Regions from separate parts of the Enterobacter sp. Li2LvB3 genome, predicted to be linked through region 3. Evidence: predicted binding sites of a transcription regulator. Region 3 holds the regulator's gene; each other region holds the start of a gene.
What was found. The regulator PhoB, encoded in region 3, activates phosphate uptake and scavenging genes when phosphate is short. The targets are predictions, from matches to a motif close to CTGTCATAAAACTGNCNNAT.

Region 1 (10,689 bases), on a different contig from region 3:
TGTAATGCATAAACAGAGTACCGAAGCTAACGCCCTGGATTAAATCGCAAAATGTGCGGGAACCTTAACCGCTTCGACAACCGCGGCGGTCAGCTTGCGCAGCTGATCCCCGGTAATGAGATATGGCGGCATCAGATAGATAAGCTTACCGAAAGGACGAACCCAGACGCCACGCTCGACGAAGAAGCGTTGTAGCGCGGCCATATTCACAGGGTGTGTTGTCTCAATCACGCCAATAGCGCCAAGCACGCGCACATCTGCAACAAACTCAGAACCCGATGCCGCGCTGAGCTCCTGCTGAAGCTGCGCTTCAATTGCAGCCACCTGGGTTTGCCATTCGCCGCTCTCCAGGATGGCAAGGCTTTCGCTCGCGACCGCACAGGCCAGTGGATTTCCCATAAACGTCGGGCCATGCATAAAGCAACCTGCTTCACCGTCGCTGATGGTATCGGCAACGTGGCGCGTGGTGAGCGTGGCGGAAAGCGTCATCGTGCCGCCGGTCAGCGCTTTACCCAGGCACAGAATATCCGGCGCAATACCGGCATGTTCACAGGCAAACAGTTTGCCGGTGCGGCCAAAGCCGGTGGCTATCTCATCGGCAATCAGCAGAATGCCCTCGCGATCGCACATCTTACGAATACGTTTCAGCCACTCGGGATGGTACATGCGCATCCCACCGGCACCCTGCACAACAGGCTCGAGGATCACTGCGGCTATCTCATGGCGGTGCGCGGCCATCAGTCGCGCAAAGCCGACCATGTCCATCTCGTTCCACTCACCACCGAAACGGCTTTGTGGCGCCGGGGCAAACAGGTTTTCCGGCAGGTAGCCCTTCCACAGGCTGTGCATCGAGTTATCCGGATCACAGACCGACATCGCGCCGAAGGTATCCCCGTGATAACCGTTGCGGAAGGTGAGGAACCGCTGGCGGGCCTCGCCTTTTGCGTGCCAGTACTGCAACGCCATTTTCATCGCCACTTCAACGGCGACGGAACCCGAGTCCGCGAGGAAAACGCACTCCAGCGAGTCAGGCGTCATCGCCACCAGACGGCGGCAAAGATCAACCGCAGGCTGATGAGTGATGCCGCCGAACATCACGTGCGACATCTGGTCAATCTGCGCTTTCATCGCCGCGTTCAGACGCGGATTGTTGTAGCCGTGAATGGCGGCCCACCAGGAGGACATCCCGTCAACAAGCCGCTCGCCGCTGGCGAGATGCAGTTCGCAGCCGTGGGCAGAGGCCACCGGGTAAACGGGCAGCGGGTTCGTCGTGGAAGTGTAAGGGTGCCAGATATGCAGCTTATCGAAGGCGAGATCGTCCTGGGTCATAATCGACTTGTAAACCATTTTGAAAAGTTTTAGGTTTACGAGTATAAACCGAACCGAAAATTAACAAAACCCTTTGGAGAAGCCCGATGGCTCACCACGCACGCTGGACAATGTCGCAAGTCACTGAATTATTTGATAAGCCTTTCCTTGATCTGCTGTTTGAAGCGCAAACGGTACACCGCCAGCACTTCGACCCGCGTCATGTGCAGGTCAGTACGCTGCTGTCGATCAAGACGGGCGCGTGCCCGGAAGATTGCAAATATTGCCCGCAAAGCGCTCGCTATAAAACCGGTCTTGAATCCGAACGCCTCATGGAAGTGGAGCAGGTTTTGGATTCTGCGCGTAAAGCGAAAAACGCAGGATCGACCCGTTTTTGCATGGGTGCTGCGTGGAAGAACCCACACGATCGCGACATGCCCTATCTGGAACAGATGGTGAAAGGCGTGAAGGAGATGGGGCTGGAAGCCTGTATGACGCTGGGAACGCTGAATGACGATCAGGCACAACGTCTGTCTGCTGCGGGTCTGGATTACTACAACCATAACCTCGACACCTCTCCTGAGTTTTACGGCAACATCATCACCACGCGTACCTACCAGGAGCGCCTGGACACCCTGGATAAAGTCCGTGATGCGGGCATCAAAGTGTGTTCCGGCGGTATTGTCGGCCTGGGCGAAACGGTGAAAGATCGCGCCGGTCTGCTGCTGCAACTGGCCAACCTGCCAACCCCACCAGAAAGCGTGCCAATTAACATGCTGGTGAAGGTGAAAGGTACGCCGCTGGCGGATAACGACGACGTCGATGCGTTTGATTTTATCCGCACCATTGCGGTGGCGCGCATCATGATGCCGACCTCCTTTGTGCGCCTGTCTGCCGGGCGCGAGCAGATGAGCGAACAAACGCAGGCGATGTGCTTTATGGCCGGTGCAAACTCTATTTTCTACGGTTGCAAACTGCTGACCACGCCAAACCCGGAAGAGGACAAAGACGTCCAGCTGTTCCGTAAATTAGGGCTGAATCCGCACCAGACTGATGTGCTGACGGGCGATAACGAGCAACAGCAGCAGCTGGAGCAGCAAATTTTCAACGCCGATACTGACCAGTTTTACAACGCGGCAGCTGTATGACCTGGCAACAACGCATAAACACCGCCCTGGAGGAACGCCGGGCGGCGGAGGCTTTTCGCGTACGCAGGGTTGTGGAAAACGGTGCAGGCCGTTTTCTCACCCGCGACAATCAGCGTTTTTGCAACTTCTCCAGTAACGATTATCTGGCCTTAAGTCAGCATCCGCAGATTGTCCGCGCCTGGCAGCAGGGAGCCGAACGTTACGGTGTGGGCAGTGGGGGATCAGGCCACGTCAGCGGTTACACCACAGCCCATCAGGCGCTGGAGGAAGAGCTTGCCGACTGGCTGGGGTATCCCCGTGCGTTGCTGTTTATCTCGGGTTTTGCGGCCAATCAGGCGGTGATTACCGCCCTGATGGGGAAAGACGACAGAATTGTGGCCGACCGTTTGAGCCATGCCTCGCTACTGGAGGCGGCAAACCTGAGCCCGGCGCAGCTTCGCCGCTTTGCCCATAATGACGCCACCCCGCTTCACGCTCTGCTGGACAAGCCCTGTGACGGCCAACAGCTGGTAGTGACGGAAGGGGTGTTTAGCATGGACGGCGACAGCGCACCGCTAAACGCCCTGCATGATGTTGCGCAGCAGCATAACGCCTGGCTGCTGGTGGATGATGCCCACGGGATCGGCGTGGTGGGTGATGAAGGGCGCGGAAGCGCGTATCACCAGGGCGTGAAACCCGAATTGCTGGTGGTGACGTTCGGTAAAGGATTTGGTGTCAGCGGAGCGGCGGTGCTGTGCAGTGAAACGGTTGCCGATTATCTACTGCAATTCGCACGACACTTGATTTACAGCACCAGTATGCCGCCTGCGCAGGCCGTGGCGTTATCTGCGTCAATGCAGGTAATACGTGGGGATGACGGAGAAGCACGTCGGCAGCGCTTAGCACAACACATCCGGCATTTCCGCCAGGGCTTAAGCACGCTGCCTTTCCAGAGCATTGACTCACTGAGTGCAATTCAGCCGGTTATCGTAGGGGATAACGGCCGGGCACTGAAGCTGGCGCAAATGCTACGCGAACAGGGCATGTGGGTGACGGCGATCCGCCCGCCGACGGTACCTCCTGGCACGGCGCGGTTACGCCTTACGCTCACGGCGGCTCACGAAACGCAGGATATCGATACGCTGCTGGAGGCGCTGTATGCTGCCCGTCAATAAAGAGGCCATTGCAGCTGCGTTTGGTCGCGCGGCGCAGAGCTATTCACAACACGATGAACTGCAACGTCAGAGCGCGCGTGGGTTGCTCAGCACGCTGGGCGAGAGCCATTTCCCGCAGGTGCTGGATGCCGGATGTGGCCCGGGCGCGAACAGCCGCTACTGGCGCGCCGCGGGAAGCTGTGTGACAGCTATCGATCTCTCTTCGCAAATGCTTGACGAAGCACGCCAGCAACAGGCGGCTGACCGCTATCTGGTCGCGGATATTGAAGCCATCCCCCTGCCCGACGGGCAGTTTGACCTGGTGTGGAGCCACCTTGCAGTGCAGTGGTGCAGCAGCCTGCCTCAGGCGTTGCATGAGCTGTATCGCGTGGCACGACCCGGCGGAAAAATCGCATTCACCACGCTGCTTGAAAGCTCGTTGCCGGAGCTGAATCAGGCCTGGCATGCGGTGGATGCCGGGGCGCACGCTAACCGGTTTTTATCGCAGGATGAGGTGCTCCAGGCGCTGAAAGGCTGGCGTAACCGCAGCGTGGTGCAGACCATTACGCTCAGTTTTAGCGATGCCCTCAGCGCCATGCGCTCGCTGAAAGGTATTGGGGCGACGCATTTGCATTCGGGACGGGACAAAAAACCGCTTACCCGTGGCCAATTGCACCGTTTAGGGATGGCCTGGCCGCAGCAACAGGGCGAGTTTCCGCTCTCTTATCAACTTTTTCATGGGATTATCGAACGTGACTGAACGTTATTTTGTCACCGGCACCGATACGGAAGTCGGTAAGACGGTTGCCAGCTCGGCGCTATTGCAAGCGGCGAATCTGCAAGGGTTTATCACCGCGGGCTACAAACCAGTGGCCTCGGGCAGTGAGATGACAACAGAGGGATTACGCAATACGGATGCGCTGGCGTTGCAACGTAACAGCAGCCTTACGCTGAGCTACTCGCAGGTGAATCCCTACACATTCGCCGAGCCAACCTCGCCGCACATCGTCAGTGCAGACGAAGGCCGGGCGATTGATTTCGCGGTGTTGTCGAAGGGATTACGCGCTCTGGAGCGACAGGCAGAGTGGGTACTGGTTGAAGGAGCAGGCGGCTGGTTTACACCACTTTCGGATCAACAAACCTTTGCCGATTGGGTACAGGCCGAACAGCTCCCGGTTATCCTGGTGGTGGGGGTGAAGCTTGGCTGCATCAACCACGCTATGCTGACTGCGCAGGCCATCCAGCAGGCGGGGTTGCGCCTGGCGGGCTGGATAGCCAACGATGTGGTCGCACCAGGCAGGCGTCATCAGGAATATCTGGCAACACTAAAACGCGTGCTGCCCGCGCCATGCCTGGGTGAGATCCCCTGGCTTGCTGAGGGGGCCGACAGTGCCGAAACTGGTCACTATCTGGATCTCAGCGTCTTGCCTCCAGTGTCATCCAGTGGGCAATAAGCTCATCATTCAGCTCGTTAACGTGGCCCTGTGCCACGTTACGCCCGCGATACAACATGCAGAAGCGGTCCGCAACCCGACGGATAAACGACAGCTGCTGCTCCGCTAACAGTACCGTCATACCCAGCTCACGGTTCAGCCTTATCAACAGTTGCGCAAGCTTCTGGGCAAAGCTCGGCCCTGCGCCGTGCATCGGTTCATCCAGAATCAACACCCGCGGGCGATTCACCAGGGCGTTGGCTATCGCCAGCTGATACTGAATATCGGGCGGTAACCCGTTGGCCCGTGTCTGGCGCAGCGTATAGAGCTGCGGGAAAAGCGCGTAAACCTCGCTTTTGGCGGAGGCATCAGGCTTTCCCGTGGCCCGCATCGCGATATGCAGATTCTCTTCAATGGTCAACTGCGAGAAAATCCGTCTGTCCTGCGAGACGTAGCCAATGCCAGGTCGGTTTCGCTGTTCAGGTGGCTGGCTGAGCAGATCGCGCGGTGGTGCCCCCGCTTCATGCCAGATGATTGTTCCGCTATCAACGGGTAAATTTCCCGCGATGCAGTTCATCAGCGTGGTTTTCCCCATACCCGGCAGGCCAATGACCCCCGTACACAGGCCTGGCGGTAAATCTAAATCAACATTCCATAGCGTATGTTGGCTTCCGTAAAACTGATTAACTGCACGCAGACTCAACATGTTTCTCTCCTTAAAAATCGATGTGGGTATGGCTCGTACGGATTGTGCAAAACTCCTGCCAGAACCGTTAAGTTGATTAAAAAAGAGACTTTTTTAGGAATGAGCCTGGGGCAAGGTAGGGATGCGGCACGGAATTGCACAGTGGCAGTGCTGGCGGTGTTGAGTTGTGGTGCAGCGATAAAATCACTGAATTGTGATTAAGATCTCACCAAACCGTTATGTCTGACGCAACTGATTATCATCAAAAAACAGCTATAAAATTTTTTTGTCACCCCACCGGTGGGAAAAACCGGGAATTAGCTGAGTGGCGGTCTATACGGGCTGGAAGCAGTTATCCACTATTCCTGTGGATAACCATGTGTATTAGAGTTAGAAAACACGCGATAAGCGAGAGAACACGCGGCTTACACCTGAATTGGTGCGAAACGCGGCTTTAGAAAATATCGGTTAAAAATCAAATTGTTATATAAAAGCAATTAGCGTAATGAAACTGTCACTGGTTGCCACAAAACTTTCATTACACGGCTTGACAAATGTTAAAAAAGAAAAAGTTCTGGGGATAACCCGGGTTCGCTGGTGTTTTATTTTGTCGCAGTCTAAATTTTGACCGGGATTACGCTAATCAATCGAACGCTACTCTAAATATCCTGACACGCCACTGGTTTTTCATCCAGTATTTTTTACTGGCAATCCTGGCAGCTGCGAGTAAAATTACTCACCTGCCGCTAATTACGTCATCAGGTCATCGCCCATGAGTAAACCGTTCAAATTGAATTCTGTTTTCAGCCCTTCAGGCGACCAGCCTGAGGCGATCCGTCGCCTGGAAGAGGGGCTGGAAGACGGTCTGGCACATCAGACGCTTCTGGGCGTTACCGGCTCGGGTAAGACCTTTACCGTTGCCAACGTCATTGCGGATCTCCAGCGCCCCACTATGGTGCTTGCCCCGAATAAAACCCTGGCGGCTCAGCTTTATGGTGAGATGAAAGAGTTCTTCCCGGAGAACGCGGTGGAGTACTTCGTTTCTTACTACGATTACTACCAGCCAGAAGCGTATGTCCCAAGCTCCGATACCTTTATCGAAAAAGATGCGTCGGTGAACGAACACATCGAACAAATGCGTCTGTCGGCAACCAAAGCGCTGCTGGAACGCCGAGATGTGATTGTGGTGGCTTCGGTGTCCGCTATCTACGGTCTGGGCGACCCGGACCTGTACCTGAAGATGATGTTGCACCTTACCCAGGGGATGATCATCGATCAGCGTGCGATTTTGCGCCGCCTGGCAGAGCTGCAATACACCCGCAACGATCAGGCCTTCCAGCGTGGTACGTTCCGCGTGCGCGGCGAAGTTATCGATATCTTCCCGGCAGAGTCAGACGATATTGCACTGCGTGTTGAACTGTTCGACGAAGAGGTTGAGCGGCTGTCGTTGTTTGACCCGCTTACCGGGCATGTGGAATCGGTCATTCAGCGTTTCACGGTCTACCCTAAAACGCACTACGTGACCCCGCGTGAACGTATTGTGCAGGCGATGGAAGATATTAAAGACGAGCTGGCAGACCGCCGTAAGGTGCTACTGGCGAATAACAAGCTGCTCGAGGAACAGCGTTTAAGTCAGCGTACCCAGTTTGATCTGGAGATGATGAACGAGCTGGGTTACTGCTCCGGTATCGAAAACTACTCGCGCTTCCTCTCTGGCCGCGGGCCGGGCGAGCCACCGCCAACCCTGTTTGACTACCTTCCGGCGGACGGCCTGCTGGTGGTGGATGAATCCCACGTGACGATTCCGCAGATTGGCGGCATGTATCGCGGCGACAGGGCACGTAAAGAGACGCTGGTAGAGTACGGTTTCCGCCTGCCATCAGCGCTGGATAACCGCCCGATGAAGTTTGAAGAGTTTGAAGCACTTGCTCCGCAAACCATCTACGTGTCGGCAACGCCGGGCAGCTATGAACTGGAGAAATCGGGCGACGAGGTGGTGGACCAGGTGGTGCGTCCTACCGGTCTGCTGGATCCGATTATCGAAGTACGCCCTGTTGCTACGCAGGTTGACGATCTTCTGTCTGAGATTCGTATCCGCGCTGCCATCAATGAACGCGTGCTGGTGACGACCCTGACCAAGCGCATGGCGGAAGACCTGACTGAATATCTTGAAGAACACGGTGAGCGCGTGCGGTATCTGCACTCGGATATCGATACCGTGGAGCGTATGGAAATTATCCGCGACCTGCGTCTGGGCGAGTTCGACGTACTGGTGGGGATCAACCTGCTGCGAGAAGGTCTGGATATGCCTGAAGTGTCGCTGGTCGCGATTCTGGACGCCGACAAAGAGGGCTTCCTGCGTTCTGAGCGTTCCCTGATCCAGACCATTGGCCGTGCCGCGCGTAACGTGAACGGTAAGGCGATCCTCTACGGCGATAAGATAACCCCATCGATGGCGAAAGCGATTGGTGAAACGGAACGTCGACGCGAGAAACAGCAGCGTTATAACGAAGAAAATGGTATTACGCCGCAAGGGCTGAACAAGAAGGTGGTGGATATTCTGGCGCTGGGTCAGAACATCGCCAAAACAAAAGCAAAAGGGCGGGGCAAGGCGCGTTCAGTGGTGGAAGAAGATACTGTCGTGCTGACACCAAAAGCGCTCCAGCAGAAAATTCATGAGCTGGAAGCGCAGATGATGCAACACGCGCAGAATCTGGAGTTTGAAGAGGCTGCGCAAATCCGCGACCAGCTGCATCAGTTGCGGGATCTGTTTATTGCAGCATCGTAACAAAAGCAAAATGGCAGCCAAAAGCTGTACTGCTTGTCAGTTAAGCACGGTGCATGATTCCGCTCACCTTAATATCAGCAGAAAATAATTCGTTCAGAACCTGTGAACGGGATAAGGGGGCCACCGCGGCCCCCTTATCAATCCCCGCGGCCCGCAATGAAATCGGTGCTTCGCACTGCGCTCACCTCCCGACCGTCTGCCTGCGGTTCGCCGATTTCTACGGGACTCAACAACCGTGCCATTTTCAGGCCGCAGAGAAGGTTGAGGGCGCGTGAGTCCGGCTGAAAATCGCCGAAGCGTTTCCTGTAGGCCGGGGCGAGGCGCATGGATGCGCCGAGAGGGCGGATTTACAGGGACGTTACCTCCGCCCGTCCCCGATAAGCCGGAAGGAATAAGCTGAGGGTACCGCGAAGCGGTGATTTTCTTTGCCGGGAGCCCGGGTTGCCAGGGTAGCGGCGGTGAGCTACCCTGGCACGTTCACGGGTATTGTGGTGACAGAGTAGCAAAGAACATAAAGTGAACGGAATAACCACCACAGCCGTATGTTCCCCCTCACCCCAGCCCTCTCCCCAAAAAGGAGAGGGAGCCGTCCGTGCTCGTATTTTTTGTGGGGATCCCTCAACCCTGTGGGAGAGGGGCGGGGTGAGGGCACCAGACCGCACTGAAACAAAACCTTAACCCAACGCCTGAATCGCTTTCTCCAGTGCTTCACGCAGCAGATGACGATCGTGGCGATACTGAATATCGCTGGCTTCCAGTGGCTCCTGCACCACCACGCGTGCGCCGATCCCCGACACATCAGCTTTCGGCCCAACCACAACCGCGTCGATGATTTTTTTCCCGACGTACTGCTCCATGATACCGAGCTTGTCCGCAAGCGTCAGGCTTGCTGCCGCCGGGCTCAGTTCACGCCCTAAATTACCGATATAGACCACCGGAGCTGGTGTTCTGCGCAGGGCCTGAGCCAGCTCTTTTACCAGCAGAATGGGCATCAGGCTGGTGTAAAAACTTCCCGGCCCAATCAGGATCAAATCCGCTTCGCCGATAGCATCGACGGCTTCACGCGTAGCGGGAACGCCCGGATATGTCATGAGCTCTTTCGGCGGCAGGGTCAGCTGGTCAATATTCACTTCGCCGTAAACTTCATGGCCTTCCACATCAATTGCCATCAAGTCGACCGGTTGTTCAGACATCGGAATCAGGAACGCATCAACTTTAAGCAGATTACGTATTAAATTGATGGCTTCAAGAGGGCGAACGCTCAGGTGATCCAGCGCCTTTAACATCAGGTTTCCGAGGTTATGGCCAGAAAGTTCGCCATTACCGGCAAAACGGTACTCAAACATCGCTGACGCCACGCTCGGTTCGGTAATTAACTGATTTAAACAGTTACGCATATCGCCCCACGCGATACCGCCTTCCGAACGACGAATGCGCCCTGTAGAACCGCCGTTATCGGTTGTAGTGACTATCCCTGTAAGCCTGGATCCAAGAGAGGAAAGTGAAGACATCACTCGCCCCAGACCGTGGCCTCCGCCAAGAGCGACTACCCGATCAAGATCCGCAAAAGTGCGATTGCGCATACCTATTCCTTATCACGTTCGAACAGCGTAACAGTAACCTAACTACCCCTAAAAGACGATGCTTCACCCGGTGCAAAATGACGTATATCAATGCGAAAGTACCGTTTTTGCGTATTCTGTTACGAAAATGCACGATCATGTCGCTATATATAAAATTATATAGCGAAAACCGATAATGGCGAAGAGGTGATTTCCGCGCTACTATCGCCTAAACCACGTTTTCGAATTTGAAAACATACACTCTAGCCTTTGTGCCTGTGTCGAAAGATATGGCGCTCTGGCCGTGGCGGATTTGCCACCAGGGTACAGAAAGAAATGACTGTGCCTCCCGTATCTGGAAAGGTGTACATGGCTTCACAACTTACTGATGCTTTCGCGCGTAAGTTCTTTTACTTACGTCTGTCGATTACCGATGTGTGCAATTTCCGTTGCACCTACTGTCTGCCTGACGGTTACAAACCTGGCAGTACCACCAATAATGGCTTTCTCTCCGTGGATGAAGTGCGCCGCGTCACGCGTGCGTTCTCTGAACTCGGCACCGAAAAAGTGCGGCTGACCGGGGGAGAACCTTCTCTGCGTCGCGACTTTCCCGATATTATCGCTGCTGTGCG
Region 2 (10,689 bases), on a different contig from region 3:
CTGGACGCTCTTATGAATATCTCTGCAACAATTCTTCTGGCTTTCGGCATGTCCATGGACGCTTTTGCAGCCTCCATTGGTAAAGGTGCCACTCTCCACAAACCAAAATTCTCTGAAGCGTTACGCACCGGTCTTATCTTTGGTGCCATCGAAACGCTGACACCGCTGATTGGCTGGGGTCTGGGAATGCTCGCCAGCCAGTTCGTCCTGGAGTGGAATCATTGGATCGCGTTTGTTCTGCTGGTGTTCCTCGGCGGGCGAATGGTTATCGAAGGTTTTCGCGCAAGCAGCGATGAAGATGAAGCACCGCAACACCGCCATGGCTTCTGGTTGCTGGTCACGACCGCGATCGCCACAAGTCTTGACGCGATGGCTGTAGGGGTTGGTCTGGCATTCCTTCAGGTCAACATTATCGCCACCGCCCTGGCGATTGGCTGTGCCACCCTGATTATGTCGACGCTGGGGATGATGGTTGGCCGCTTTATCGGCCCGCTGCTTGGCAAGCGAGCCGAAATTCTGGGGGGTATCGTGTTAATCGGGATTGGTGCCCAAATCCTGTGGGCACACTTCGCCGGTTAATCTTTGCGCTGCCAGCAGTGGATACTGAAATCCGTCTGGCAGCAAAACTCGTTCTGTTTCGCTAACGTCTCCCACACAGCAGGTTTCGCCCGCCACGCAAAGGGCGTCATTTGCAGCAAGGCTACCGCTTCATCCCCTTTGAGTTTCATCTCATACGCGACCGTCTGTTCCTGTTGCAGGCTAAAACCCTCCAGCTGTTCAGAATGCGGTGCATGTAAGCGCACGTCATCGTAAATCAAACCTTTCAGCTCCATCAGATGACGCGGGCCCGGCGTAACGGTAATCACCCAGCCACCGGGTTTTACGACCCGCGCCAGCTCTTCAGCTTTACAGGGCGCATAAATTCGCACCACGGCATCCATGCTGGCATCCTCAAATGGCAAGCGATGGCTGGACGCCACGCAGAACGTCACCGACGAATAGCGCTTCGCCGCCGCGCGGATAGCCACTTTAGAGACATCCAGACCGTAGGTTTCAGCGCCTTTCTCGCGGGCCACATCAGCAAACAATGCTGTGTAGTAACCCTCACCACAGCCAATATCCAGAATGGCTGAAGGCGTCGAAAGGTTTTCTGTCAGTAGCTGTGCAACAGTGTCTCTCAGGGGCTGATAATGTCCGGCATCAAGAAATGCTCGGCGCGCCTGCATCATCTCCGCGCTGTCGCCCGGGTCGCGCGAACGTTTATGTTGCACCGGAAGAAGATTCACATAGCCCTCTTTCGCCATATCAAACTGGTGCCCTTGCGGGCAGGTAAAACTTTTCTCAGAACGCGTCAGGCGCGCGTGGCAAAGTGGGCAACTGAAGGACATGGTGGCTCCGGGCAATCATAAAGGGCGAAAGTGTACCGCTATTCGCCCGGGTTATAAACGCCTGGCTAACGCATGACGATAAGGTGAGTGGAATCCGCCGCTAAACCATCAGGTTTGACGTTTTCAAGGCGTAGCACGTTCCCCATGATCTCGCTGAAAACCGGTGCTGATACTGCCCCGCCGTAATAATCCCCGTTTTGCGGATCGTTAATCACCACCACTAATGCAAAACGCGGCTGACTGGCGGGCGCAACACCTGCGGTGTAAGCCACGTATTTATCAACATATTTACCGTCATCACCGATTTTTTTCGCTGTCCCGGTTTTAACCGCTACACGATAATCGCGTACCGCAGCCTTAATGCCACCGCCACCCGGCAGCGCCACGCTTTCCATCATATGCTCAACTTCATGGGCAATCTCCTCAGACATCACCCTGTGCCCGATTACCGGAGGATCAATTCGGGTTATCGACAACGGGCGCTCCAGCCCATAGCTGCCAATGGTAGCGTAGACATGCGCCAGTTGCAGTGGCGTGACCATCAGCCCGTAGCCAAACGCGAAGGTGGCCCGGTCGAGCTGGCTCCAGAATTTACGCTGCGGCAGCAAGCCCGAGCTTTCCCCCGTTAAGCCAAGCCCGGTGTTCGTACCAAAACCAAAGTTCTTATAGGTATCAAGCAATCGCTGGATCGGCATCGCCAGCGAGAGCCGCGACACCCCTGTGTCGCTCGATTTTTGCAATATACCGGTCATCGTCAGTTCAGGGTAATACCCCACATCCCGAATGCGGTGGCCATCAAGCATGTACGGATGGGTATCTATCACGCTGTCGGGCTTTACCAGCCCTTGCTGTAACGCGGTCATCAACACCAGAGGCTTGACGGTAGAGCCCGGTTCAAAGGTGTCGCTGATGGCGCGATTGCGAAAATCGTTCAAAGTCGCACCATCACGATTATTAGGGTTGAAATCAGGGAAACTCGCCATCGCCAGGATCTCGCCCGTCTGGACGTTAATCAGAACAGAGGCGCCAGATTCGGCTTTATTCCACACGACAGCGTTATCCAGCGCATCTTCCGTAATGGTTTGCAGACGCTCATCAATACTAAGCTGGATGTTGTGCGCTGGAACCGGCGCTATCTCAGTCAGGTTTTCAACCACGCGCCCGTAGCGGTCTTCCCTCACCTGCCTGACGCCGGCTTTCCCTGAAAGTTGTGCGTTAAAGCTTTTCTCAACCCCTTCAATGCCCTGCCCGTCAATATTCGTGAACCCTATCAGGTTGGCTGCAACATGACCGGCGGGATAAAAGCGCCGCGATTCGTCGCGCAAGTTGATGCCTGGCAGATTGAGTTTATCGATCCATTGCGCCTGAGAAGGGTCAACCTGACGGGCAAGATAAATAAAGCGCCCCTGCGGTGTGCTGTTGATTCGGGCAGAGAGTGTGCCAAGAGAGAGATGTAATGCATTCGCCAGCGCCTGCCAGCGTTCATCAAACCCCACACCGCCTTTTGCCAGCACGGTTTTCGGATCAGCCCAGACGGCTCTTACCGGTACACTGACAGCAAGCGGTCTGTTTTCCCTGTCAACAATCATCCCGCGCGGCGCATCAATCGCGACTTCACGCAGCGAGCGCATATCTTCCTGCTTAACGAGATTGTCAGGTTTGATGATTTGCAACCAGGCAACACGGCCTAGTAAGAAAGCCAGACTACAAAAAATAGCAAGACACAGCAGCGCAAAACGAGCCGGGGTAAAGTTTCCGGCTGTCGTTATCGTTTTCTTTTTCACCTGAACCCCAGGTCCGTTGAACAACGCCCTGATTTAACGGGAAAAGGCCGGCTGACGCGGTGAAAACAATGCTAATAACCTCGTAGCTTTGCAACAAGTTGCTAACAAGGCGTTCATTCGTAATATTTTGAAAGATAAGGCAATAAAAAAGCCCCGCATAAGCGAGGCTTTATATCTGAGATCGAAGCGCAGAAGCACTTCAGTCAGCAGTGGTTCGATCAGATAGCAGTTACGTTAACTGCAGCTGGGCCTTTCTGGCCGTCCTGAATTTCGAACTCAACGTTCTGGCCTTCAGCCAGAGTTTTGAAGCCGTTACCCTGGATTGCAGAGAAGTGTACGAACACATCTTTGCTGCCGTCAGCAGGAGTAATGAAACCAAAACCTTTAGACTCGTTGAACCACTTAACTTGACCTTTAATCTTTGCCATTTGCAAAATTCCTTAGAGTGTTTTCTTAGCCCGCAGGCATTGACTGAGATAAAACTGAGACATTACTGCTTGAGGCACTAATATAAGGTTCGGCAGAGAAGCGGTATTCAACGACAACGTGTTTACTCAGGACTTCTTTACTGAAAATGCCACACATAAACAGAACTGTACCTCGTTTGACCCAAAACGTGTTATCACACACAACGTTAATTATGGCAAGCCATTTTTAAACGTGTCTAGATCCGCCGCACAAATTCTGGCGCTGCCTTGCAACCTTCTGCACAATTATGCGCAATGTTTGCGATCGGCATTACCAGCCTGAACTGCATTAACGATGTTTTCACAACCGCTGTAATCTAAGACTTTTTTACCTTAGCTCAATCACTTCGGTGCGTCCAGCGCCAGGCAAAAGAATCCTCCATGCAATGATTGAGTTAGAACAAATTGTGAAAAGTTATGCTTAAATCATTCCAACGTACCGGAGCTGTTGTAATGAAAATACGTTGTTAATAAACCCGCCCGAGTTGTATTAAAATTCACCGCTTAATAAATATCGTTATGCACCAAAATAATGAAATTTTTATGACTCTGCCTCAAAAGAAGGCAAGCAAAACGTTTCGATAAAAATAAAATTCTCTTTGCGTGATTAAAATACAGAATATATGCAACAAATCAGCGCTGCGTTTAGAAGGGTAAATATTCACCAATTTTCAGTGTCCTGAATGAATCATTAACTGGTGCTAAATTGGCGAGTGCCTGATTTAACTCCTGCACCGGTTCTTCCAGCGATTCATCCCCCAATTCAAACACGCCCCAGTGAATGGGGAATGCCAGCGGAGCACCCAGTTGTTGCCATAACGCAACGGCAGATTGCGGGTCCATATGATGTACTGACATGAACCAGCGGGGTGCATACGCGCCAACCGGCAATGCGGCAGCGTCAATCTTTCCAAGCCGTTCGGGGATGGTGAGCAGCTCCGGCGTATAACCCGTATCACCGCTAAACCAAAAGCGATGATGACGGCTTTCAAAAACCCAGCCGCACCAGAGGGAGCGATTTCGGTTCCACGGCGTGCGCATACTCCAGTGCTGCGCGGGTACAGCCGTGAGCGTCATACCCTGCCACGTTATGCTCTGCCACCAGTCGAGTTCAGTCACATTTTTTGCTCCCCGACGACGAAACCAGCTCGCCAGACCTAATGGCACAAACACGTGCAGATCGGGGAAACGACGCAACAGATGACGAACGGTGGCGGCATCGAGGTGATCATAGTGATTATGGGAAATGACCAGAATATCGAGCTGCGGGAGTTTTTCGACAGAGATAACCGGAGGCGTTTTACGCTCGGGCCCAAGAAAAGGAAACGGAGAGGCACGTCGGGAAAAAACGGGATCGGTCAGGATGTAATTCCCGTCCATACGCAATAGCATACTGGCATGGCCCAGCCACCATACGCCATCTTCGGATAACGTGTTAAGGGTTACAGGCTGCCACCACTGCTTAAGAAAGGTGTCATAGCCCGCTGCGGGCGGTTTAGGCAACCCGGCTGATTTACGCTCTTTTCGCCAGCGTTCGACATCGCCCTGCTGATGGCCAGCGGGCAGCGTATTGCGAAAACCAGCGGGGGTGTGATGCTTCAGGGAGGGGTCATACCAGGGATTTTTCCAGACCACAGCCACCTCCCGTGAATCACAGATTAACGTTCAGCCACCAGGCGAATAAAATCGTCTTCTTCTTTATCTTCAACAACCGCTTCTTTTGCCGCTTCTTTCTCTTCTGGCTCGTTGGCTTCACACAGACGGCGCAGCAAGGCATTCTGTCGTTTCTGCTGATCGAGCAATGCTTCCAGTAACTCAATTTGCTCGTTTGTACGGGAACTGGCGCGATTGACGAAAAACCACAGAACCAAACCCACAACCATAATAACCAAAGAGATAACCAGGGACGCCATGCTCAGCAGCCCTGAATTCAGTAACTCACCCATTTCACCACCTCAATAAAAACGTCTATTTTACCACTGGCGCGAAGGAAGGAAATCACCTTGAGAAAAAATGAGTCTTACCACTGAATAAACTTATTGATTGCACAAACGCCACTGAAGAACTGTACATCCTGATCGCACATCACATTGATAGTCTGCGTCCACAACACCACGCATGCTATCAGCACGATAACCAGAATTACCCAGCGTATTTTTTTCACTCCACACTCCGTCTTATGACCTGATGTAACCAGGTTAGCATGGCTATCTTAAACAGGGGCTAACTGTACTGTCATCAAGTACTTTTCGGAATAGTGCACTTGTTTCATTGCGTAAACCCGTTACGCTTAAAGGCATGACAACTAACAAAAAGAGGCAATGATGCATTTTATCATTCGCACTATTATTGCACTGGCCATTATCTGGATTGGCCTGTTGTTAACCGGATACGGTGTACTTGTGGGAAGTACCGAAAATGCGGCGGGCTTAGGTATTCAGTGTAAGTATGTGACGGCCCGTGGAGTCAGTACTGCACAATACCTGCATTCAGACAGCGGCTTCATTGGGTTAACGAACTGTCCGGTGCTGCGCAAGATGACGGTTGTTATCGATAACGGTTAACACCATAACGGGAATTAATAAAAAAACGCCGCGATTACGCGGCGTTTTTATCTTAGCCTGGATTAAAACGGATACTCGTTATAACCCATCTGCTCGGAGATTTTACGCGCAGCGGTATGCAGCATCGCTACATACTCGTGCAGACGTTCCTCAGAGAAACGCAGTGTCGGGAATGAAATACTCAGGCCGGCAATCACCACCCCGAAGCGATCAAACACCGGCACACCGATGCAACGCAAACCTTCTTCCTGCTCTTCGTTATCTTCGCCGTAACCCTGCTCGCGAACCTTATCGAGAACCGTTAACAGCTCATCAGTGCTGGTGATGGTTCGCTCGGTGCTGCGTTTATATTCCACGCCATCGAGGATCTGGGTCACTTCTTCACGATCGCGCCAGGCCAGCAGCACTTTACCGATTGCAGTACTGTACAGCGGGTTACGACGGCCAATGCGCGAATACATGCGCAGGTTGTACATGGAGTCAATTTTGTGGATGTAAACAATGCTGTCTTCATCCAGCGCCCCCAGGTGAACCGTCTCTTTGGTTAAACGAGATAATTCACGCATCTGGATATCGGCGCTGCGAATCAGATCGACGTTCTGGAGCGCGCGGGCGCCCAGTTCGAACAGTTTCAGCGTCAGAGAATATTTTTCAGATTCGCCTTCCTGCGCGACATACCCTAAAGACTTCATGGTTTGCAAAAAGCGATAAACGGTGCTTTTCGACATCATCACACGCTGCGACAACTCTGTAATACCAATTTCACGCTCTTCTCCGAGCGCCTGTAAGATGCCAAACACCTTCAGCACGGAAGAAACAGAATCTGGCTGCTTATCCAAATCTGCGATTGCCATTTATCACCTCATGGAGAGTGTTTTATAAAAATCAGAACCGGTTTTTATTATAAATTCCTGTCATGATACCTGCAATCAATCCCTGTTTACTTCGTTACAAATCTGCGACATAAAACGGAATTAACAATGCTAAAGTAGTTACTCTGAGAATAATTTCACGTTGAGCTTTTTATTCCCCATGGAAAAAATTCCTTCTGATGGACTGCCTTTACCCCAGCGGTACGGCGCCATTGCCACCATTATTATCGGTATTTCGATGGCTGTCCTTGACGGTGCAATTGCTAACGTTGCCCTGCCAACCATCGCCAGCGACCTTCATGCCTCACCCGCCAGTTCCATCTGGATTGTGAATGCGTACCAGATAGCAATCGTGGTTTCTCTTCTTTCGCTCTCTTTCCTCGGTGATATGTTTGGCTATCGCCGGGTCTATCAGTGCGGTCTGGTGGTCTTTACGCTCACCTCACTTTTCTGTGCCCTGTCGGATTCCCTGCATACACTTACTCTCGCCCGTATCGCCCAGGGATTTGGCGGCGCGGCATTGATGAGCGTGAATACGGCCCTGATACGCCTTATCTACCCGCAGCGCCATCTGGGACGCGGCATGGGGATAAACTCCTTTATTGTCGCGGTGTCCTCGGCGGCCGGGCCAACCATTGCCGCTGCAATCCTCTCCGTTGCATCGTGGCAGTGGCTTTTTGCCATCAACGTGCCTCTTGGCATCATTGCTATCGTCTTTGCCCTGCGCTACCTCCCGGCAAATGGCCCGAAAAACACCATGCCGCGATTCGATTTACCCAGTGCGGTGATGAATGCGCTGACCTTCGGTCTGCTGATCACCGCCCTGAGTGGATTTGCTCAAGGTCAGTCCATCACCTTAATCGCCGCAGAAATTGCCGCGATGCTGGTTATCGGCTTCTTCTTTGTTCGCCGCCAGTTGTCCTTGCCTGTGCCCCTGCTGCCAGTTGATTTGTTACGCATTCCACTGTTTTCACTCTCTATTGGTACGTCAATCTGTTCATTCTGCGCGCAGATGCTGGCGCTGGTATCTCTGCCCTTCTTCTTACAGAGCGTGATTGGCCGTACTGAGGTTGAAACGGGGCTGTTGTTAACCCCGTGGCCGCTGGCCACGATGGTGATGGCACCGTTGGCAGGTTATTTAATTGAGCGGGTTCATGCCGGGCTGTTGGGTGCACTCGGTCTGGTGGTGATGGCAACAGGGCTATTCGCTCTGGCATTGCTCCCCTCCTCGCCCTCTGACCTGGATATTATCTGGCGAATGATCCTCTGCGGCGCCGGGTTTGGTCTGTTCCAGTCACCGAACAACCACACCATTATCACTTCCGCCCCACGCCATCGCAGCGGTGGTGCCAGCGGAATGCTGGGTACGGCACGTTTACTTGGACAAAGTACCGGGGCTGCGCTGGTCGCTCTGATGTTTAACCTCGCCGGTCAGAATGGCACACACGTGGCGCTGTTTACCGCCGGGACACTCGCTACCATTGCTGCGATTATCAGCGGGCTTCGCGTCACTCAGCCCGGTGTTCAGGCATAAAAAAAGCCGGGCGGAGTGGCTCCTGCCCGGCTCTTCATCACAAACTGCGTTACTTCAGGTATTCCCCACTACGCAGCGCTTCGATACGTTTATCCAGCGGCGGGTGAGACATAAACAGCTCACTCAACGATTTAGATTTACCGTTGATGCAGAATGCCATCATGCTGGTTGCTTCCTGCGGCTCGTAGCTGGTTTTCAGACGCTGCAACGCGGCAATCATCTTTTCACGCCCTACCAGTTTCGCAGAGCCCGCATCCGCATGGAATTCACGGTGACGAGAGAACCACATGGTAATGATGCTTGCGAGAATACCAAACACCAGCTCCAGTACTATCGACACAGCGAGATAGATCAGCGGGTTACCGTTGCTCTCTTCACCCTCGTCACGGTTTCCGCTCATAAAACCAGCGGCAATCTGCGCCAGGATACGCGAAATAAAGATAACAAAGGTGTTCACCACGCCCTGAATCAGAGTCATGGTCACCATGTCACCGTTGGCAATATGGCTAATCTCGTGAGCGATAACCGCTTCGGCTTCGTCACGGCTCATGTTCTGCAACAGACCAGTGCTGACCGCAACCAGGGATGCATCGCGGCGCGCGCCCGTGGCGAACGCATTGATGTCCGGTGCATGGTAAATGGCGACCTGCGGCATGGCGATACCCGCCTGTTGCGACTGCTGCGCAACAGTGTTCATCAGCCACCGTTCCATATCGTTACGTGGCTGCTCAATGACCTCACCACCCACAGATTTCAGTGCCATCCACTTCGACATCAGCAGAGAAACGAAGGAACCACCAAAACCAAACAGCAGCGCCATAATCAAAAGACCCTGAACGCTGCTCGACTGAATTCCTGTCAGGCTTAGCACGAGCCCGAATACCACCATAACCGCCAGGTTGGTGAGCAGGAAGAGCGCGATTCGCATCATAATTTTCTTTTAACCTCAGTTTAACAAAACGCACTATGCGATTACCCACATCGTATGGGTATTGCATCTATTTTCAAGGATTCGACGGGCGTAAGTCACCAGAAAGACACAACTTTACACAATTGAAAAGCTGATTGACGGGAGGATGCAGAACTAAAAAGAACAGGCACAATTACTTGTGCCTGTCTGGGGGTTATTTTGCCGGTGCAGGCTGCACGGCTGGCTTGTCTTTTTCAAGATTCGCCAGGTCGAGAGCGATATGCACCGTCTCGTCCAGATACGGATCTGGCTCCTGGTAATCTTTAGGCAGATCGTCCAGTTTTTTCAGCAGCGGTTTGCCTTCACGTTTGAAGCGATCGTTGATACGCGCCAGACGGGTTGCATCATCTTCCGTGTTCTCTTTCTCACGCTGTGCGTAATTCAGAGAAGCAATGTTCCGTTTATCTTTCATGGCATTGAAACGCGCAATGTCTTTCATGATGTACTGGAACTCAGGATCTTTTGCGATGCGATCGTTATGATCTTTCAGCAGTTCAGGACCAAACTGGGTCATGTCACCGGATTTCACATATGTCGCGGCGTTGATGCTATCCCACGGCAGTGCGTTATCTTCAAACTTCTCGCCGGTTTCTGTCTCTTCCGTGCCCGTAGGCATCATGATATCCGGCGTTACGCCTTTACGCTGCGTACTGCCGCCATTCACACGATAGAACTTCTGAATGGTGTACTGTACGGAACCCAGCGCTGGCCATTCAGGGCGCAGCATCTGATCGTAAATACGGTTCAGAGAACGGTATTGCTGAACAGTACCTTTACCGAAGGTTGGCTCACCCACAATCAGCGCACGGCCATAATCCTGCATTGCAGCCGCAAAGATCTCAGAAGCTGAAGCACTGAAGCGATCGACCAACACCACCAGCGGGCCCTTGTAATAAACCACACCATCGGTATCAGAGTCTTCACGCACTTTACCGTTGTTATCGCGTACCTGAACCACCGGACCAGACGGAATGAACAACCCGGAAAGTGAGACGGCTTCGGTCAATGCACCACCACCGTTGCTACGCAGATCGATGATAATGCTGCTGACGTTTTGCTTTTCCAGTTTCTGCAACTGCACTTTTACGTCATCCGTCAGGCCAACGTAGA
Region 3 (10,689 bases):
GTGACAGAGTAGCAAGGAACGTAAAGTGAACGGAATGACCACCTGAGCCGTATGTTCCCCCTCACCCCACCCCTCTCCCCAAAAAGGAGAGGGAGCCGTCCGTGCTCGTATTTTTGTGGGGATTCCTCAACCCACAGGGTGAGGGGAAAAGGGGATTACTGCGCTTGCGCCAACTGGCGGTCGCGGCGGCATTTAAACATCCAGCCTGCCAGCAGCAGAACAATCCACGCAAAGCCCACATACAAGGAAATACGGGTATCCGGGTGATAGCCAATCAGTCCGATAATAAAGACCAGGAAAACCAGCCCAACTACGGTAGTAACCACACCACCCGGCACTTTGAATTTTAGTGCTTCCACCTCTTCCGGCGGCAGACGGCGACGGAACGCAATCTGTGACAGCAGGATCATAATCCACACCCACACGGTCGCAAAGGTCGCCAGCGATGCAATCACCAGGAAAATGTTCTCAGGCATGATGTAGTTGAGGTATACCGCAAACAGCAGCGCAATGGTCATAACCATCACCGTCACCCACGGAATACCGCGACGAGAGGTTTTCGCAAAGACTTTTGGTGCACTGCCCTGCTCTGCCATTCCGTGCAGCATACGCCCCACGCCAAACACATCGCTGTTAATTGCAGAAAGCGAGGCCGTCAGCACCACGAAGTTCAGAATACTGGCCGCAAACGTGATCCCCAGGTGCTGGAAAGTCAGGACAAACGGACTACCATCGGTGCCCACCTGGTTCCACGGGTAAATAGACATAATGACAAACAGCGTACCCACGTAGAACACCAGAATACGCATCGGCACTGAATTGATGGCACGCGGGATGGATTTCTCCGGGTCTTTCGCTTCACCTGCGGTGATGCCGATAATCTCAATACCGCCGTACGCAAACATCACCATTTGCAAAGACATCACCATGCCGAGCCAGCCGTTGCTAAAGAAGCCGCCGTTGCTCCACAGGTTATGAATACCGGTTGGCTGACCGCCGTTACCAATACCCCAGATGATGATGCCAAAACCGGCCGCAATCATGATGATAATGGTGGCAACTTTAAAGAAGGAGAACCAGAACTCCAGCTCACCAAACACCTTCACGCTCATCAGGTTAATGGCGCAGATGATCAACACCACGCTTAGTACCCAAATCCAGTGCGGTACAGTCGGGAACCAGACCCCCATGTAAATGCCGAAGGCAGTGACATCGGCAATCGCCACTATCAGGATCTCAAAACAGTATGTCCAGCCGGTGATGTAGCCTGCCAGCGGGCCTAAGTTATCTTGCGCGTAACGAGAAAAGGAACTTGCAGAAGGGTTATGCACGGACATTTCGCCCAGCGCTCGCATGATGATATACGCCGCCACGCCACCAATGATGTAGGCCAACAGAACGCTTGGACCGGCCATTTTGATGGCATCTGCCGAGCCATAAAAAAGACCCGTACCGATAGCTGAACCAAGTGCCATAAAGCGGATGTGGCGGGTGCTCAGTCCACGTTTGAGTTTGTTAGTACTTTCCATTTAAATCTTGCCATTCAACACGAAAAAAACAAAAAACCACGGGGCCTTAAGCCCCGTGGTTAAACAGTTTGTTGCCGTTGATTAATGCGCGTTAGATGTAACCTGACGCCCTGCTGCACGGTCCCAGATAACGGCCAGAACCAGCGCTACAACGGTAGGCATCAGCCATGCCAGACCCTGTTCGGACAGCGGCAGACGCTGTGTCCAGGCTGGCAGCATTTCACTGAATGCTGATGCTTTGATTCCGTCAAGGATACCAAAAAGAAGGCTGATAAACATGGCCGGCGCAATAATTCGGGATGAATTATTCCACCACGGACGAGTAAAGCTCAACACCACCAGCACAATGCACGGCGGATAAATGGCCGTCAGCACCGGAATGGAAACCTGAATCAGGTGGCTCAGCCCCAGATTCGATACCGCCATTGAGAAAATGCCCAGAATAAACACCAGCGAGCGGTAAGAGAGCGGCAGATACTGAGCAAAGAACTCAGCGCACGCGCAGGTCAGGCCAACGGCCGTCACCAGACACGCCAGGAAAATCAGCACCGCAAGCAACATGCTGCCCGCACCACCGAAGGTGTGCTGCACGTAAGCATGAAGGATAGCCGCACCGTTCGCGTTCTGTTCAACCAGCATAGCGCTATCTGAACCCAGGCGGAACAGCGCCAGATACAGCAGCGTCAGGCCCACACCGGCCATCAGGCCAGCCCAGATGGTATAGCGGGTCAGCAGACGCGCTTCGGTCACGCCACGGGAACGCGCCGCGTTCACAATAACGATACCAAACACCATCGCGCCCAGCGTATCCATGGTCAGATAACCGTTCACAAAACCGTTGGAGAACGCCGCATTTTTATAGGCATCCATCGCATCGCTGATAGGGCCAGCCGGCCAGATGATAGCCGCAACGGCCAGCACGATCAGCGCCACAATTTTCATTGGCGCCAGGAAGTTCCCCACGGTATCCAGCAGCTTGCCCGGATAAAGAGAAACCAGAATGACAATCGCGAAGTACACCAGGCTGTAGATAAACAGCGGCATCGCACCGTCGCCGGTCAGCGGAGCAATCCCCACTTCAAAAGAGACCGTTGCCGTACGCGGGGTCGCAAACAGTGGGCCAACAGCCAGATAGCAGACCGTCGCCAGCAGAACGCCAGCCACTTTACCGATCGGTGTGCTGAGGCTATCAACGCCGCCGCCGACTTTCGCCAGCGCAACGATGGTCAGTACCGGTAGACCCACGGCAGTAATCAGGAAACCAAACGCAGCAGTCCAGACGTGTTCACCCGCCTGTAAGCCGACCATTGGAGGGAAAATGATGTTGCCTGCGCCAACGAACAGCGCAAATGTCATAAAGCCCAGCGCGATGATGTCACGCGATTTTAAGTGATGGGTCATAAAACCTTACTGCCTGTGGATGTGGTGTTGAAAACGTTGAGATTTTCGCCATCCCTGACGGGACAATACAGCGGAAAACTTGCTCAATTTCAGCGGGAAATTCTCCCGTCCTGGCGTGGAGAAGAATAGTTTTTCGATTTACCACGCAAATACAGTCGGTCTGACAGTATCTGGGGGGCAATTTAAACGCTTATAACGTTTAAAGGCAAGATGGGATCGTGAAACCAGAACAATATGCCAGTATGAAAAATCAGGCCAGCACAATACGCTATTTATAAGAAAAACCCATGGCTAATCATGCGAACAAAAAAGCATCGGGCGTATAAAATTCACTCAGGTTTTACTTGGCCGCAAAGCAAACGGGCCAGCAATGGCTGGCCCGTGGAAAGGAAAAATGACACGCCTGTTGTCAGGCGATTTTTTTGGCAATTAATCGTTCCGGGATAACGAAACTGAAACGAGTTCCTTTCCCCAGCGTGCTCTGAATATCGAGACGACTTTCATGATGATTGACCGCATGTTTCACAATCGCCAACCCCAGACCGCTTCCTCCGGTCTGGCGCGAGCGCGCTTTATCAACACGATAGAAGCGTTCGGTCAGGCGAGGCAGGTGTTCCGGCGAAATACCTGGCCCGTTGTCCTCAACGCTAAACTCCGCACCTGTCGGGGTATGTTGCCAGCGCACCACAATATGCGTCCCTTCTGGCGTGTGATTTACCGCGTTATAGACCAGGTTAGAAATGGCGCTACGCAACTCATCCTCGCTGCCCAGTACTTTCAGGCCATTATCAACCTCAAAGGTCAGTTGATGTTTTTTATGGCTCAAGGTCTGCGCTTCGCGCTCTACAACGCGCAGCATCATCGGCACGTCGATAGTGTCATTCAACGCAAGCGTCGGGGCGGCCTCTATTTTCGATAACGTCAGAAGCTGTTTCACCAGCCCTTCCATCCGGTGCGTTTGCTCACGCATGGTATGCAGCGCTTTTTCGCGTGGCGCCCCTTCCAGCGTTTGCTCCTGCATCATCTCCAGATAGCCCTGCAGCACCGTTAACGGCGTGCGCAATTCGTGGCTGACGTTGGCAAAGAAATTACGTCGCGCCCCTTCCAGCTGGTGCATCTGCGTTACGTCGCGCGCCACCATTAACCACTGCTGGTCGCTGTAGGGCATCACGCGGATCTCAAGGTGACGACCATTGTTCAGTTTCAGATTATGCGGGCGGGTGAAGTCACGTTTTTTCAGATACTGCGTAAATTCAGGGTAACGCAGAAGGTTAAGGATATTCTGGCCATTATCATCCGGCCAGCGCAGCCCAAGCAGCTGTTGCGCCAGGCCATTACACCAGAAGATAGTCCCTTCTTCGGTGGTCAGAATGACCGCATCCGGCAGCGACTCCGCGCCACTGCGAAAACGTTTGATCAGGCTACCCAGCTCACGACGGCGCTTTTTATTACGCATCTGCATCTGATGCAGGCCGTAGAGCAGCGGCTCCCAGCTTCCGCTTCCCGGCGGAGGCGTCATACTGCGGTCAACCCACAGCCACCAGGAAAGGCGCAGTAAGTTCCAGAAATGCCAAATTAGCAGCCCGGTGACCGCAGCCAGTAAAAACCACGGCAAATGTCCAACGAATGCCCCCAGAATGAGGGCCGGGATACAACAAAGAATGAGTTCAAAAACGAGCCTTTTCCATGACAGACGTTCCAGCACGCGTCACACTCCTGTCATTGTTCAGAAACGGGTCGAGAAACGATAACCCGTGCCGCGGACCGTCTGCACCATACGATCGTGGCCGCTCAGCTCCAGCGCTTTACGCAAGCGGCGAATATGGACATCAACCGTCCGGTCTTCGACATAGACGTTAGTCCCCCAGACGTTATTCAGCAACTGCTCACGGCTATAGACACGCTCAGGGTGAGTCATAAAGAAATGCAATAACTTGAATTCGGTCGGCCCCATATCGAGTGGGTTTTCGCCGGTCATCACCCGGTGTGACGTTGGATCAAGACTTAAGCCCTGCATCTCAATCACCTCTTCCACCGCCATCGGCGAAATACGGCGCATCACCGCTTTAATACGGGCGACCAGTTCTTTAGGAGAGAATGGTTTAGTGATGTAATCGTCAGCGCCTGTTTCCAGACCGCGCACACGATCTTCTTCTTCACCGCGCGCCGTGAGCATGACAACCGGAATATCGCGGGTCATCGCTTCACGTTTAATGTGTTTGATGAACTGCAATCCCGAGCCGCCAGGCAGCATCCAGTCAAGCAAAATCAAATCAGGCCAGGGTTCGTTAAGTTGATTCACCGCGCTGTCATAATCTTCAGCTTCTACCGGCTGAAAGCCATTTTGTTCGAGCACGAAGCACACCATTTCACGGATCGGAGCTTCATCTTCTACGACCAGAATACGTCTCGCCATACTTTGCCCTGTCTTATCTTATTTAAGTTACAAGTTTGTAATGCGGCGTCATTATGCGTCAGATTTATGACAGATTTATGAAAAACATTACCACTATAAATGGCAAACTGTTGTTTTATTACAGCGGTTATTTTCCGTTCTCTGAAAGTTTATAATCCTATCCTCATTTTTTTGCCACGGAACCGTTATGCGCATACTTCACACCTCGGACTGGCATCTGGGTCAAAATTTTTACAGCAAAAGCCGCGCCGCAGAACATGAAGCCTTCCTGAACTGGCTGCTGGAAACTGCTCAGTTGCACCAGGTTGATGCCATCATCGTTGCCGGTGATATTTTTGATACCGGGCAACCGCCAAGCTATGCGCGCGAACTGTATAACCGTTTTGTCGTTAACTTACAGCAAACCGGCTGTCATCTGGTGATTGTTGCGGGTAACCACGACTCCGTGGCAACGCTGAATGAATCCCGCGATATTCTCGCGTTCCTCAACACGACGGTCGTCGCCAGCGCCGGGCACGCCCCGCAGATCCTGAAAAAACGCGACGGGACGCCGGGTGCGGTACTGTGTCCGGTGCCTTTTTTACGTCCGAGAGATATCGTTCAGAGTCAGGCCGGGCTTTCCGGCGGTGAAAAGCAGCAGCACCTGTTGCAGAGCATAACCGACTACTACCACCAGCAGTATGAAGCAGCCTGCGCCCTTCGCGGTGAACAGGCGATCCCCGTGATTGCCACCGGACATTTGACTACCGTTGGGGCGAGCAAAAGTGACGCAGTACGTGACATTTATATCGGCACGCTTGATGCTTTCCCGGCGCAAAACTTCCCGCCTGCGGATTACATCGCGCTGGGGCATATTCACCGCGCGCAGATGATTGGCGGTAGCGAACATATTCGCTATTGCGGCTCCCCGATTTCCCTGAGTTTTGACGAGACGGGCAAAGCCAAATCCGTGCATCTGGTGACGTTTACCGCTGGCAAGCTCAGCGCCGTCGATACGCTGGACGTCCCGGTCACCCAACCGCTCGCGGTGCTCAAAGGCGACCAGGCAGCCATCACCACTCAGCTTGAGCAGTGGCGTGGCGCGGCGCAAGAACCGCCGGTCTGGCTGGATATCGAAATCACCACCGATGAATATCTGCATGATATGCAGCGTAAAATTCAGGCCTTAACGGAAGATTTGCCCGTCGAGGTGTTGCTGGTGCGCCGTAGCCGCGAACAGCGCGAGAAAATCCTGTTGAGCGCTCAGCGCGAAACGCTGAGCGAGCTGAAGGTCGAAGAGGTTTTTGAACGCCGGTTGGCCCAGGAAGAAATGGACGATGCAAAACGCGCCAGGCTGAACGAGCTGTTCGCCCATACACTGCACTCACTGAATGACGAGGAAGAGAACGCATGAAAATCCTGAGTCTGCGTCTGAAAAACCTCAACTCACTCAAGGGTGAGTGGAAAATCGACTTTACCGCTGAACCTTTCGCCAGCAACGGTTTATTTGCAATTACCGGTGCCACCGGGGCAGGTAAAACCACGCTGCTGGATGCCATTTGCCTTGCGCTGTACCACGAAACGCCGCGCCTGCAAAAAGTCTCTCAGGCGCAAAATGACCTGATGACGCGCGATACCGCCGAGTGTCTGGCGGAAGTAGAGTTCGAAGTAAAAGGCACGGCTTACCGCGCTTTCTGGAGCCAGAACCGGGCGCGTAACCAGCCAGACGGCAACTTACAGGCCCCGCGCGTGGAGCTGGCGCGCTGTGAAGACGGTAAAATCCTTGCCGATAAAGTGACGGACAAGCTTGAACAAACCGCTGCCCTGACGGGCCTGGATTACGATCGTTTTACCCGCTCGATGCTGCTCTCTCAGGGGCAATTTGCTGCCTTTCTTAATGCGAAACCCGGCGATCGCGCCGAACTGCTGGAAGAGCTGACCGGCACTGAGATCTACGGCCAGATTTCAGCACGGGTTTTTGAACAACACAAGGCAGCCCGTAGCGCCCTGGAGATGTGTGAGGCCCAGGCCGCTGGCGTGGTGCTCCTAAGTGAAGAGCAGCAACAACAGCTGCAGCAAAGTTTGCAGGTACTTACTGACGAAGAGAAAGCCCTGCTGGCGCAACAGCAGAGTCAACAGCAAGTCTTTCAGTGGCTTACGCGTCATGATGAGCTGCTGCGTGAACAGCAGCGTGCCACGGCCTTGCAGCAGCAAGCACAACAGGCACTGGCTGATGCCGGGCCGGAGCTGGCAAAACTTCAGCTTGCGCAGCCTGCTGCTGCGCTGCGTCCGCTCTGGGAGAGCCAGCGCGAGCAGACCACTCGCCTCGCGCAGACACAGCAGCAAATTGTTGAAGTAAATACTCGCTTACAGGCAAGAAACGCACAGCGGGCGCGAGTGCGCAACGGCGCGTTACGCACTCGCGAACAACTGCAAACTGACCTGACAACGCTCGCCCAGTGGCTTGCCGGGAACGAGCGTTTTCGCCAGTGGGGCCAGGAAATTGCCGGATGGCGTGCCCATTTCACCCAGTTGAGTCGTGATAAACATCAGCTTGTTGCACTCACCGCCCGCCTCGCGGAACTGCGTCAAAAGCTGGCCGGTTTGCCGGTAAGCAGCCTGACGATGACGACCGAAGAGGTTGCGGTGGCGATGGAGCAGCAAGCCCAGTCGCGCACCGCACGCCAGCGCCTGACAACACTCCACGCGCGCTATCAGCCACTACAAAAACACCTGGCACAATATGGCGAAAGCGTGCAAAAAGCCCAGGCTGAGCAGGTGACACTCAATGACACCCTCGCGCTACGCAGGCAGCAATACAAGGAAAAAAACCAGCACTATCTGGATGTCGAACAGCTTTGCAGGCAAGAAGAGAAAATCAAAAGTCTGGAAGCCGAACGCGCCCAGTTACAGGCCGGGCACCCTTGCCCGCTGTGCGGTTCAACAACGCATCCGGCGGTAACGGAATATCAGGCGCTGGAACTCAGTGCCAGCCAGCGTCGCCGCGACGAGCTGGCAAAAGAAGTCGCGGCGCTGAAAGAGGAAGGTTTGCTGGTTCTGGGGCAGGTTAACGCCCTGACCCAGCAGATCCAGCGCGAAACAGCTGAGGCGCAAACCTTATCTCAGGAAGAGCAATCACTTACTAACGAGTGGCAAGAGGTGTGCGGCACGCTGAATATTCATCTGAATATTCAGGATGATATCACCCCGTGGATGAACGAGCAGGAACACTACGAGCGCCAGCTTTATCAGTTGAGCCAGCGCCTGACGCTGCAAAAGCAGCTCAACGAGCAGGAAGAGCAGCAGCGGCAGTACCAGCAACAGTGGGCCGCAACCCGCCAGACGCTGGAACATATGCTGAGCACGCTGTCACTGAACGTGCCTGAAGAGGGTGCTGAAGCAGTCTGGCTGACCGAGCGCGAAAACGAATTATCGCGCTGGCAGGAAAATCAAACCCGACACAGCGCCATACAAGAGCGTATTAACGCCCTGACGCCACTGCTTGATACGCTGCCTGAGGCTGATAGCGCAGAGGCCGACACTATTATCCCGGATAACTGGCGCGACATTCACAATGAGTGCGTCTCCCTGCAAAGCCAGCTTGCAACTCTCCAGCAGCAGGAAGGGCTGGAAAGTGAGCGTATGCAGCAGTCGCAGACTCAGTTTGCAACCGCACTGGCAGCAAGTACTTTTGCCGATCAGGAGGCATTCCTGTCCGCGCTTCTGGATAACGACACGTATCTTCGCCTTGAACAACTGAAACAAACGCTGGAAAACCAGAATCAGCAGGCAACAGCACTCTTTGGGCAAGCGAATCATCAGCTGCAAGGACACCTGCAACTGCGCCCGGAAGGGGCTGACTGCGATGTCCCTGGCTTGCAGGCACAACTGCAACAGCTGGCGCAGAGGTTACGCGACAATACCACTCACCAGGGTGAAATCCGCCAGCAGCTTAAGCAGGACAGCGATAACCGTCTGCATCAGCAGGCATTGATGCAGCAAATCGATGAGGCCGCGCGTCTTGCCGAAGACTGGGGTTATCTCAACGCGCTGATAGGCTCCAGCACCGGCGACAGGTTCCGTAAATTTGCCCAAGGGCTGACGCTGGATAATCTGGTCTGGCTTGCCAACCAGCAGCTTAACCGCCTGCACGGCCGCTATTTGCTCCAGCGTAAAGCGAGCGACGCGCTGGAGCTGGAAGTGGTTGACACCTGGCAGGCTGACGCGGTGCGCGATACCCGCACCCTGTCCGGCGGTGAAAGCTTCCTCGTCAGCCTGGCGCTGGCGCTGGCGCTTTCTGACCTGGTCAGTCATAAAACACGCATTGACTCTCTGTTCCTGGATGAAGGGTTTGGCACGCTGGATAGTGAAACGCTGGATACCGCGCTGGATGCGCTGGATGCGCTGAACGCGACCGGAAAAACCATCGGTGTGATTAGCCACGTTGAGGCGATGAAAGAGCGAATTCCGGTGCAGATTAAGGTGAAAAAGATTAACGGGCTTGGGTACAGCAAGCTGGATAAGGTGTTTGCGGTGGAGTGATGGTGGGGTAATTCTGTGTGGTCTGGTGCCCTCACCCCGCAGGGCTGAGGGGAACATACGGCTCAGGTGGTCATTCCGTTCACTTTATGTTCCTTGCTACTCTGTTACCACATTACCGGTGAACGTGCCAGGGTGGCTCACCGCCACCACCCTGGCCACCCGGGCTCCCGGCAAGAAAATCGTCGCTTCGCGATGCCCTCAGCTTATTCCTTTCGGCTTTCGGGTCGGGCGCGATGCAGCGTCCCTGCAAGTCGCGCCCTCTCGGCGCATCCATGCGCCTCGCCCCGGCCTACAGGAAACGCATCGGCGATTTTCAGCCGGACCATGGCGCCGCTGTAACGTGTTTATTCTAATGACGCTATTTGATCGCTTAATAACAAAAAATTTATTCTGGCCACAGCCACGCCGCACCGCGCACGCCGCTGGAATCCCCGTGCACCGCTTTGCGGATCGGGGTTTCACACTCGCCGCCGAACACCCACTGTTTCACCAGACCAGGTACCGTGGCGTACAGACGATCAACATTGCTCATCCCTCCCCCCAGGACAATCACATCGGGGTCGAGAATATTCACAACATGCGCCAGTGACTTCGCCAGCCGCATTTCGTAGCGGCTCAGAGCCAGTTCCGCCACAGGATCGTGCTCTTCAACCAGGCACATGATCTCGTTGCCCTTCAGCGGTTGCCCACTGAGGCGATGATAGTCCTTCGCAAAACCGGTGCCGGAGATAAACGTCTCGATACACCCTTGTTTGCCGCAGTAGCACGGCACTTCAGCGCGATATTTCAGCTCGTCTTCGTCCATCCATGGCAGAGGGTTAT

Region 1: a site for PhoB is predicted at 6,229-6,248, ahead of uvrB (excinuclease ABC subunit UvrB). Genes of this name have one in related genera too.
Region 2: a site for PhoB is predicted at 7,149-7,168, ahead of kdgR (DNA-binding transcriptional regulator KdgR). Genes of this name have one in related genera too.

Annotation. Positions count from the first base shown of each region.
Region 1 is NZ_JBSICG010000005.1:231,774-242,462, reverse strand. Features, by position in the region: gene bioA (adenosylmethionine--8-amino-7-oxononanoate transaminase) at 40-1,329, opposite strand; gene bioB (biotin synthase BioB) at 1,416-2,456, shown strand; gene bioF (8-amino-7-oxononanoate synthase) at 2,453-3,610, shown strand; gene bioC (malonyl-ACP O-methyltransferase BioC) at 3,594-4,349, shown strand; gene bioD (dethiobiotin synthase) at 4,342-5,043, shown strand; gene ACS603_RS06605 (ABC transporter ATP-binding protein) at 5,006-5,728, opposite strand; gene uvrB (excinuclease ABC subunit UvrB) at 6,480-8,495, shown strand; gene yvcK (uridine diphosphate-N-acetylglucosamine-binding protein YvcK) at 9,170-10,078, opposite strand; molybdenum cofactor riboswitch at 10,305-10,439, shown strand; gene moaA (GTP 3',8-cyclase MoaA) at 10,427-10,689, shown strand, end outside.
Region 2 is NZ_JBSICG010000001.1:278,360-289,048, reverse strand. Features, by position in the region: gene mntP (manganese efflux pump MntP) at 13-579, shown strand; gene rlmA (23S rRNA (guanine(745)-N(1))-methyltransferase) at 576-1,388, opposite strand; gene ftsI (peptidoglycan glycosyltransferase FtsI) at 1,454-3,172, opposite strand; gene cspE (transcription antiterminator/RNA stability regulator CspE) at 3,391-3,600, opposite strand; partial or broken gene ACS603_RS01370 (DUF2627 domain-containing protein) at 3,613-3,757, opposite strand; gene ACS603_RS01365 (MBL fold metallo-hydrolase) at 4,285-5,274, opposite strand; gene ACS603_RS01360 (YebO family protein) at 5,298-5,585, opposite strand; gene mgrB (PhoP/PhoQ regulatory lipoprotein MgrB) at 5,660-5,803, opposite strand; gene ACS603_RS01350 (YobH family protein) at 5,964-6,203, shown strand; gene kdgR (DNA-binding transcriptional regulator KdgR) at 6,266-7,057, opposite strand; gene ACS603_RS01340 (MFS transporter) at 7,236-8,609, shown strand; gene htpX (protease HtpX) at 8,659-9,540, opposite strand; gene prc (carboxy terminal-processing peptidase) at 9,734-10,689, opposite strand, start outside.
Region 3 is NZ_JBSICG010000013.1:23,355-34,043, reverse strand. Features, by position in the region: gene proY (proline-specific permease ProY) at 156-1,529, opposite strand; gene brnQ (branched-chain amino acid transporter carrier protein BrnQ) at 1,611-2,930, opposite strand; gene phoR (phosphate regulon sensor histidine kinase PhoR) at 3,340-4,635, opposite strand; gene phoB (phosphate response regulator transcription factor PhoB) at 4,657-5,346, opposite strand; gene sbcD (exonuclease subunit SbcD) at 5,534-6,739, shown strand; gene sbcC (exonuclease subunit SbcC) at 6,736-9,867, shown strand; gene ACS603_RS12260 (hypothetical protein) at 9,980-10,141, opposite strand; gene mak (fructokinase) at 10,253-10,689, opposite strand, start outside.